3 regions of the Pseudomonas sp. TE4620 genome follow, and region 2 is predicted to be linked to each of the others. Evidence: predicted binding sites of a transcription regulator. Region 2 holds the regulator's gene; each other region holds the start of a gene.
What was found. Region 2 encodes FliA, which starts transcription of late flagellar genes. Its sites were predicted from a motif close to CTAAAGTTTNNNNNNNNNNNGCCGNTAA; they were not measured.
Positions count from the first base shown of each region.

Region 1: a site for FliA is predicted at 1,466-1,493, ahead of ACZ9A3_RS02400 (methyl-accepting chemotaxis protein). Genes of this name have one in related genera too.
Region 3: a site for FliA is predicted at 1,730-1,757, ahead of ACZ9A3_RS25635 (methyl-accepting chemotaxis protein). Genes of this name have one in related genera too.

Region 1 is NZ_JBWBQO010000001.1:510,450-513,721, forward strand. It holds gene ydcS (putative ABC transporter substrate-binding protein YdcS) at 1-570, opposite strand, end outside; gene ACZ9A3_RS02395 (tellurite resistance TerB family protein) at 723-1,442, shown strand; gene ACZ9A3_RS02400 (methyl-accepting chemotaxis protein) at 1,573-3,195, shown strand; gene ACZ9A3_RS02405 (chemotaxis protein CheW) at 3,203-3,272, shown strand, end outside.
Region 2 is NZ_JBWBQO010000001.1:979,726-982,997, forward strand. It holds gene fleN (flagellar synthesis regulator FleN) at 93-926, shown strand; gene fliA (RNA polymerase sigma factor FliA) at 923-1,663, shown strand; gene ACZ9A3_RS04695 (chemotaxis response regulator CheY) at 1,767-2,141, shown strand; gene ACZ9A3_RS04700 (protein phosphatase CheZ) at 2,161-2,949, shown strand; gene ACZ9A3_RS04705 (chemotaxis protein CheA) at 2,962-3,272, shown strand, end outside.
Region 3 is NZ_JBWBQO010000001.1:5,526,268-5,529,539, reverse strand. It holds gene ACZ9A3_RS25650 (formimidoylglutamate deiminase) at 1-698, shown strand, start outside; gene ACZ9A3_RS25645 (lipocalin family protein) at 763-1,338, opposite strand; gene ACZ9A3_RS25640 (outer membrane protein assembly factor BamE) at 1,335-1,589, opposite strand; gene ACZ9A3_RS25635 (methyl-accepting chemotaxis protein) at 1,824-3,272, shown strand, end outside.

The DNA.
Region 1 (3,272 bases), 470 kb from region 2:
CGGCCCGTCGTAGGCCTGCACCCGGCCCTTGTTGGGCTTGCCGTCGGGCAGCTCCTGCGGCTCGAAAACCACGCTCCAGCTGGTCGGCGCCTGCTTGAACACCTCGGTGTTGTACAGCAGCACGTTCGGACCCCATTGGTAGGGCGTGCCGTACACCTGTTGGTTGACCACGTACCAGGCGCCGTCCTTGAGCCGCGGGTCGAGGTTCTTCCAGTTGGGGATCAGCGCGGTGTTGATCGGCTGCACGCGCTTGCCGGCGATCAGGCGCAGCGAGGCGTCACCGGAGGCGGTGACCAGGTCGTAACCGCCCTTGGTCATCAGGCTGACCATCTCGTCGGAGGTGGCGGCGGTCTTGACGCTGACCTTGCAGCCGGTGTCCTTCTCGAAGCCGGTCACCCAGTCGTAGGCCTTGTCGCTTTCACCGCGCTCGATGTAACCCGGCCAGGCGACGATATCCAGCTGGCCTTCGCCGGCGCCCACGGCTTTCAGGGGTTCGGCGGCCTGCAGGCTGGCGCTGGCCAGCAGGGCGGTGCTCAGGGCGCAGAGCGTGGCGGTCTTGTGCACGAACATGGTGTTCCCTCTTGTTGGAATTATCTCGGGGCGGTGAAAGTGCAGGTATAGCTGGTTTAAGCGTAGGCAACATCTGGAAGCAAATGCATTCAGCTTCGCTTCAGCCTGCGGCAGTACTCTTTGGGCTTCTTTCCTCCCCATGGAGATGCCCCATGAACACCCGCGGCTTGCTTGATCAACTGCTCAAATCCGGCCAGGACCTGCTGCAGAACCAGGGCGGCAAAAGCCCTGCCGGCAAATCCGGCGGCCTTGGCGACCTGCTCGGCGGCAAGGGCGGTGGTGGCCTGGGCAGCCTGCTCTCCGGTGCCGGCGGCGGTGCTCTGGCAGCAGGGGCGATGGGCTTGCTGATGGGCAACAAAAAGGCTCGCAAGTACGGCGGCAAGGCCCTGACCTACGGCGGCCTGGCGGCCCTCGGGGTGATCGCCTACAAGGCCTACGGCAACTGGCAGGCCAAGCAGGGCACTGCGGTGCAGGGTGAGCCGCAAACCCTCGACCGCCTGCCGCCGGCCCAGGTCGAGCAGCACAGCCAGGCGATCCTCAAGGCGCTGGTGGCAGCGGCCAAGTCCGATGGCCATGTCGATGACCGCGAGCGGGCGCTGATCGAGGGCGAATTCGTCAAGCTGTCCAGCGACCAGGAACTGCAACACTGGCTGCACGCCGAGCTGAACAAACCGCTGGACCCGGCCGACGTCGCCCGCGCCGCCAGCACCCCGGAAATGGCCGCCGAAATGTACATCGCCAGTGTCATGCTGGTGGACGAGGAGCATTTCATGGAGCGTGCCTACCTGGACGAACTGGCGCGCCAGCTCAAGCTTGACCCGGCGCTCAAGAGCGAGCTGGAAAACCAGGTAAAACTTGCTGCCAGTCAATGAAACCGGGCTAATGGCCAGTATCTAGCCCGTTTGGCCCGATCCAGCCGTTAAGTCAGCCGCAAAAGCGCGCAGCCGCTGGGCTATACTCTGCCCATTTTTCCTGCTCGCGTAGAACACTTGAGGGCTGACTGTGAAAAACTGGACCTTGCGCCAACGGATCCTGGCGAGCTTCGCCGTGATTATCGCCATCATGTCGCTGATGGTGGTCGCTGCCTATTCGCGACTGGTGGCCATAGAGTCCGGCGAGGAAGCGGTGCGAACCGACAGCATCCCCGGGGTCTACTACAGCTCCATGATCCGCAGCGCCTGGGTCGACAGCTATGTACTGACCCAGCAGCTGGTGGGCCTGAGCGACCACCGCGAGCTCACCTCGGCCGACATGGAGCTGTACAAGGGCTTTGAAGAGCGCCTCAAACAGCACATGGCCAGCTACCAGGCGACCATTCGCGAGAAGGACGACCAGGCCAGCTTCGACCAGTTCGGCCAGCTCGAAGCGGGCTACCTGAAAGCGGTGGATAGCGTCCTGGAGGCCTACCGCAAGAAGGATTACCCCGAAGCCCAGCGCCTGCTCGCCGAGGTGCTGACCCCGGCCTGGGTCGATGGCCGCAAGCACCTGAACGGGGTGATCGAGCGCAACCGTCATTCGGCCGAATCCGCCACCGACTCCATCGTCAGCGCCGTGGCCACGGCCAAGTTCAGCATGATCGTCTCGCTGTTGCTGGCGATTGTCGCCGCAACCATCTGCGGCCTGGTGCTGATGCGCGCCATCACCGCACCGATGCAGCGTATCGTCCATGCCCTGGACAAGCTCAGCGGCGGCGACCTCAGCGTGCGCCTGAACCTGGACCGCAAGGATGAGTTCGGCGCGGTGGAAACCGGCTTCAACGAAATGATGGGCGAACTGACCAACCTGGTGTCCCAGGCCCAGCGCTCCTCGGTGCAGGTCACCACTTCGGTGACCGAGATTGCCGCCACCTCCAAGCAGCAACAGGCCACCGCCACCGAGACCGCCGCCACCACCACCGAAATCGGCGCCACTTCGCGGGAAATCGCCGCGACTTCCCGCGACCTGGTGCGGACCATGACCGAAGTGACCTCGGCCGCCGACCAGGCCTCGATCCTGGCCGGCTCCGGCCAGCAGGGCCTGGCGCGCATGGAAGAGACCATGCACCAGGTGATGGGCGCGGCCGATCTGGTCAACAACAAGCTGGCGATCCTCAACGAGAAGGCCGGCAACATCAACCAGGTGGTGGTGACCATCGTCAAGGTCGCCGACCAGACCAACCTGCTGTCGCTCAACGCCGCCATCGAGGCGGAAAAAGCCGGTGAGTACGGCCGTGGTTTCGCCGTGGTCGCCACTGAAGTGCGGCGCCTGGCCGACCAGACTGCCGTGGCTACCTACGACATCGAGCAGATGGTTCGCGAGATCCAGTCGGCGGTGTCGGCCGGGGTCATGGGCATGGACAAGTTCTCCGAAGAAGTACGCCGCGGCATGTTCGAGGTGCAGCAGGTCGGCGAGCAACTGACCCAGATCATTCACCAGGTCCAGGCCCTGGCGCCGCGGGTGTTGATGGTCAATGAAGGCATGCAGGCCCAGGCCACCGGCGCCGAACAGATCAACCATGCCCTGGCGCAGTTGGGCGATGCCAGCAGCCAGACGGTCGAATCGTTGCGCCAGGCCAGCTTTGCCATTGACGAACTGAGCCAGGTGGCCACCGGCCTGCGTGGCGGCGTGTCGCGGTTCAAAGTCTGACCTGCCGATGAACGACCTTCAGCCTCGCCGCAACCAGGATGCGGCCTCCCACGGCACCCTGTACCTGGTGTTTCGCA
Region 2 (3,272 bases):
TACATCAATGGTCTGCCAGGCATTTTTCAGGTGTTGAAAGCGCAGCCCAGTCATGTGGCCTCGGTCTAAGTAAGACAAGGTAAAGAACAAACATGGGTAGCATGCATCCCGTACAGGTGATCGCCGTGACCGGCGGCAAAGGTGGCGTTGGCAAGACTAACGTGTCAGTGAACCTGTCATTGGCGCTGGCTGAGCTTGGCCGTCGGGTCATGCTGCTGGACGCCGACCTGGGCCTGGCCAACGTTGATGTGCTGCTGGGCCTGACGCCCAAGCGCACCCTGGCCGATGTCATTGAAGGCCGTTGCGAACTGCGCGACGTGCTGCTGCAAGGCCCCGGCGGTGTGCGCATCGTGCCGGCGGCCTCGGGCACGCAGAGCATGGTGCACCTGGCTCCGGCCCAGCACGCCGGCCTGATCCAGGCCTTCAGCGAGATCGGCGACAACCTCGATGTGCTGGTGATCGACACCGCTGCAGGTATCGGTGACTCGGTAGTCAGTTTTGTCCGCGCCGCCCAGGAAGTGCTGCTGGTGGTGTGCGACGAGCCCACTTCGATCACTGACGCCTACGCGCTGATCAAGCTGCTCAACCGCGATTACGGCATGAACCGCTTCCGCGTCCTCGCCAACATGGCCCAGAGCCCTCAGGAAGGGCGCAACCTGTTCGCCAAGTTGACCAAGGTCACTGATCGCTTCCTCGATGTCGCCCTACAATACGTCGGTGCGGTGCCTTACGACGAATGTGTGCGCAAGGCGGTGCAGAAGCAGCGAGCGGTCTATGAAGCCTTCCCGCGTTCCAAGTGCGCGCTGGCATTCAAGGCCATTGCCCAGAAGGTCGATAGCTGGCCGCTGCCTGCCAACCCACGGGGGCACCTGGAGTTCTTCGTCGAGCGCCTGGTGCAACCGACGAGTGCGGGTCCGGTGCTATGAACGCCAGTGGTTATCGGATGTACAGCAAGGCTTCGCGTGACGCCCAGTACGAACTGATCGAGCGTTACGCGCCGCTGGTCAAGCGCATCGCCTACCACTTGCTGGCACGTCTGCCGGCCAGTGTGCAGGTGGAGGACCTGATCCAGGCCGGGATGATCGGCCTGCTCGAAGTCGCCAACAAGTATGACGCCAGCAAGGGGGCCAGTTTCGAGACCTACGCCGGCATCCGCATCCGTGGCGCCATGCTCGATGAAGTGCGCAAGGGCGACTGGGCGCCGCGTTCGGTACACCGCAATACCCGCATGGTCAGTGACGCGATTCGTGCAATTGAAGCAAAAACCGGCCGTGACGCTAAAGATCACGAGGTTGCTGCCGAACTTCAATTGAGTCTCGATGATTATTACGGGATTTTGAATGACACCCTGGGCAGCCGCCTGTTCAGTTTCGACGACCTGTTGCAGGACGGCGAACATGAAGGCCTGCACGAGGACGGTGCCAGTGCCCAGCTCGAGCCTTCGCGCGATCTGGAAGACGAGCGTTTTCAGGCAGCCCTGGCCGATGCCATCGCCAACCTGCCGGAACGCGAGCGTCTGGTCCTGGCGCTGTACTACGACGAAGAGCTCAACCTCAAGGAGATCGGTGAGGTCCTGGGGGTGAGCGAGTCGCGTGTCAGCCAGTTGCACAGCCAGTGCGCGGCACGTTTGCGTGGTCGCCTGGGGGAATGGCGGGCGCGTTGAACGCAGGTTCGATGCAGTCGTGAAATGTAGTGCCGAATTGATTGAATGCGCGTTCCGCGCTGAACGCGTTAAAGACTGCTTGGAGGTCTAATTGAACAAAGACATGAAAATCCTCATCGTGGACGACTTTTCGACGATGCGGCGGATCATCAAGAACCTGTTGCGTGATCTGGGCTTTACCAACACCCAGGAAGCCGACGACGGCAACACCGCACTGCCGATGCTCGAAAGCGGTCATTTCGACTTTCTGGTGACCGACTGGAACATGCCTGGCATGTCCGGTATCGACCTGCTGCGCAAAGTGCGTGCCGATGAGCGCCTCAAGCACCTGCCGGTGCTGATGGTGACTGCCGAAGCCAAGCGCGAGCAGATCATCGAAGCCGCCCAGGCCGGGGTCAACGGCTACGTGGTCAAGCCGTTCACCGCCCAGGTGCTGAAAGAAAAGATCGAAAAGATCTTCGAGCGCGTCAATAGCTGAGGTACGCCACGGGGGCGCTATGGAGCAAACACAATCATCCTTGGGCGAGTTTGAGTCGACACTCAAGAAACACGCCCGGGAACTGGTCGACAGCCTTGAACGAGGCAAGTTCGGCGACGCGGTGCAACTGATCCATCAGCTGAACCAGACCCGTGACCTTGGCCTGTATCAGGAAGTCGGCAAACTCACCCGCGAGCTGCACAGCGCGATCGTCAGTTTCCAGATCGACCCGCACATGCCGCAAGCCGAGGAAGTGTCGCAGATCACCGATGCGACCGAACGCCTGTCCTACGTGGTCAAGCTGACCGAGGGCGCGGCCAACCGCACCATGGACCTGGTCGAAGCCAGCACGCCGGTACTCAACGAACTGAGCGACGAGGCCAAGGCGCTGAGTGTCGACTGGCAGCGCTTCATGCGCCGCGAAGTGGCGGCACCGGAGTTCCGTGAGCTGGCCAAGCGTGTCGACAGTTTCCTGACGCGCAGCGAGGAGGGCAACCGCAAGGTCGCCAGCCACCTCAATGACATTCTTCTGGCTCAGGACTACCAAGACCTGACCGGCCAGGTGATCAAACGCGTCACGGCGCTGGTCACCGAAGTAGAAAGCAATCTGCTCAAGCTCGTGCTGATGGCAAGTCAAGTTGACCGTTTTGCCGGTATCGAACATGACCACCAGCAGCTGCGCGCTGAAAAAGATCAAGAAAAACATCCGACTCGGGGTGAAGGTCCGCAGATTCATGCCGATAAGCGTGAAGACGTTGTGTCCGGTCAGGACGATGTCGACGATCTGCTGTCCAGTCTGGGTTTTTAGGGAGCACGTTTAATGAGCTTCGGCGCCGATGAAGAAATCCTTCAGGATTTCCTGGTAGAAGCCGGCGAAATTCTTGAGCAACTGTCCGAGCAATTGGTCGAGCTGGAAAGCCGACCGGATGATGCCGACCTGCTCAATGCGATCTTTCGCGGTTTTCACACTGTAAAAGGGGGCGCCGGCTTCCTCCAGCTCAACGAGCTGGTGGAGTGCTGCCATATCGCCGAAAACGTGTTCGACATCCTGCGCAAGGGTGCCCGACGCGTCGACTCCGAACTGATGGACGTGGTCCTGGAAGCCCTGGACACGGTCAACAGCATGTTCGG
Region 3 (3,272 bases), 4.5 Mb from region 2:
CCAGCGACAAGGCCTGTCCGGTGCACATCCATATCGCCGAGCAACAGAAAGAAGTTGACGACTGCCTGGCCTGGAGCGGGCGCCGGCCGTTGCAGTGGCTCTACGAGAACACCGAAGTAAATCAGCGCTGGTGCCTGGTGCACGCCACCCATGCCGAGCCCGACGAAGTCGAGTTGATGGCCCGCAGCGGCGCGGTCGCCGGCTTGTGCCTGACCACCGAGGCGAACCTGGGCGACGGCATCTTCCCGGCCGTGGATTACCTGGCCTGCGGCGGGCGCCTGGGGATTGGTTCGGACAGCCATGTGTCATTGAGCGTGGTAGAGGAATTGCGCTGGCTGGAATATGGCCAGCGTTTGCGTGACCAGCGCCGTAACCGCCTGTACCGCGGCGATCAGCCGATGGTCGGGCGCACCCTGTACGACGCCGCCCTGAGTGGCGGCGCCCAGGCCATGGGCCAGCCGATTGGCGAACTGGCGGTGGGCAAGCGCGCGGACTGGCTGGTGCTCGATGGCAACGACCCGTACCTGGCGACAGCCAGTGAAGACGGCATTCTCAACCGCTGGCTGTTTGCCGGCGGTGACCGTCAGGTGCGCGATGTGATGGTCAACGGCCAGTGGGTCGTGCGCCAGGGTCGCCATGCCCAGGAAGAAGACAGCGCACGGGAATTTGCCGGGGTGCTGCGCAGCCTGTTGGGCTGATTACGCCATCGCGGGGCGAGCCCGCTCCTACACTGTCGGAGTTGGCTTGCCAGCGATTTGGGTATCAAGGCTTGTGCGCCGCCATGTCCTTGTCCGTTACCCGCCAGATCAGCCGCTGGGTGTCGTAGCCTTGCTGGCGCGCCTTGGCCAGCAGGCTTTCGCGCTGCAACGCCGGAATGGTCGGGGTGCGCGAAAGTATCCACAGGTACTTGCGATCCGGATTGCCGACCAGCGCGGTCTGGTACTTGTCGTCGACGTAAAGGATCCAGTAGTTGCCCTTGGCGACCCCAGGCAGCAAGGTCGAGAACCAGTTGTCGAACTCCACCCAGAGCTTGTCGGTCTTGCCCGGCACCTGCGCAGTGGCCGTGCCGCTGGCCTCCTGCCATTCACCTTGCAGGGTCTGACAGCGGTTGAGCACCCCGACATTACCGTCCGGCTTGAGGTTGTAATGAGCCTCGGACTGGGCGCAGTCGCGCTGGAAGAACATCGGCAGCCGCGCCAGTTCATACCACTTGCCCTGGTAGCGCTTGAGGTCGACGCTGCCGGCAGTCTTGGGCTCCAGCGAGCCTGCGCCGGTGCTGGCACAGCCGCCGAGGATCAACCCGGCGCACAGCGCCAGCAGCAGATGCAACCGCTTCATTTGAGGCCCTGCCCGGAATACATCAGCACTTTGTCACCGGCGTACTGGACACTGATAAAGGTCTTCTGGTCGCCCCAGGTGCAGCTGGACATGCCCAGGGCGCCCGAGCAATCGGTCGGCGCGCCGAGCAGTTTTTCGACCTCGGCCTTGGCCATCCCGGACTTGAGCTGTGAATAGTTTTCCTGGTTGATCTTGTTGCACGCAGTGAGGAACACGCACAAGGACAGCAGGGCGAGGGAACGCAACGACATGAAGGGTCACTCCTGGACATGAGGGTGCAGGCGCGGTGGCCTACCGACAGCTTAGAAGGGAAAAAGCTCATCCGGTTCCCGAGCGCCCAGGTTTTGTTGGCGTCAAAGCCCCGCCATTGGTCGACTGGTGAGTTCTGCGATTAATCTTTTGCCCATAACGGACGACACAGGAAGGCGCTGCGACCGATTGCCGCGCCCCACCCGTTGACCCGCCTTGTGCAGACAGACCTCGCAATGACAAAAAACCTGAAGTTCAGCCACAAGATTCTGCTCGCCGCCGCCCTGGTGGTCGCTGTCGCCTTCACCTGTTTCATCCTGTTCAACGATTACCGCCAGCGCCAGACCCTGCGCAGCAACACCGAAGCCTCGATGCAGGAGCTCGGCAGCCTGACCAGCAGCAATATCCAGACCTGGCTGCAAAGCCGCATGCAGCTGCTGCAGTCGCTGTCCCAGCAAGTCGCCATCGATGGCGCCAGCAAGGACAGCCTGACCCGCAGCCTGAGCTTGCCGGTGTACGGCAGCAATTTTTTGCTGACCTACTTCGGTGGCCAGGACGGCTACATGCAGTCGGTGCCGCTGGGCAATCGCGCAGCCGACTACGACCCGCGGGTGCGCGGCTGGTACAAGGCCGCCACCAGCGCCGGCCAGACCATCATTACCGAGCCGTACATTTCCGCTTCGGCCAACAAGCTGGTGATCACCCTGGCCACCCCGGTGCAGCACCAGGGCCGGCTGATCGGCGTCAACGGCGTCGACACCGATCTGGATAGCATCAGCGCGATCATCAACGCGCTGAACTTCGACGGCCACGGCCAGGCCTTCATCGTCAACGGCGCGGGCAAGATCCTCGTCCACCCGAAAGCCGACCTGGTGCTGAAGGACCTCAGCGACGCCTACCCGCAAGACACCCCGCAGGTCGGCAGCGGCCTGAAAGAAGCCGAGCTCAACGGCCACAAGCAGTTCATCACCTTCACCAAGGTCAACGGCGTGGCGTCGGCGGACTGGTACGTGGCGCTGGAGCTCGACCAGGATTTCGCCTTCGCCATGCTCAGCGAACTGCGCACTTCTGCAGTGGTGGCCACGGTGATTGCCGTGCTGATCATCATCGCCCTGCTCGGCGTGCTGATTCGTGTGCTGATGGAGCCGCTGCACGTGATGGGCCGGGCCATGCACGACATCGCCGAAGGCGAAGGCGACCTGACCCGGCGCCTGCGCATTCATGGCCAGGACGAATTCGGTAGCCTCGGCCAATCGTTCAACCGTTTTGTCGAGCGTATTCACGAGTCGATCCGCGAAGTGGCCTCGGCCACCGGCCAGGTCAACGAAGTGGCGCTGCGCGTGGTCAGTGCCTCGAACGCCTCGATCCACAATGCCGACCAGCAGTCGAGCCGCACCAGCAGCGTCGCTGCGGCGATCAACCAGCTCGGCGCCGCTGCCCAGGAAATCGCCCAGAACGCCGCCCTCGCCTCGCAACATTCCAGCGACGCGCGCAACCTGGCAGCGCAGGGCCAGCAGGTGGTCGAGCAGACCATCGAAGTGATGAACCAACTGTCGGCGAAAATCAGCGACTCGTGCGGCAACATCGAGACGCTCAATGCCAACACGGTGAACATCGGCCAGATTCTCGAGGTGATCAGCGGCATTTCCCAGCAGACCAACCTGCTGGCGCTCAACGCCGCCATC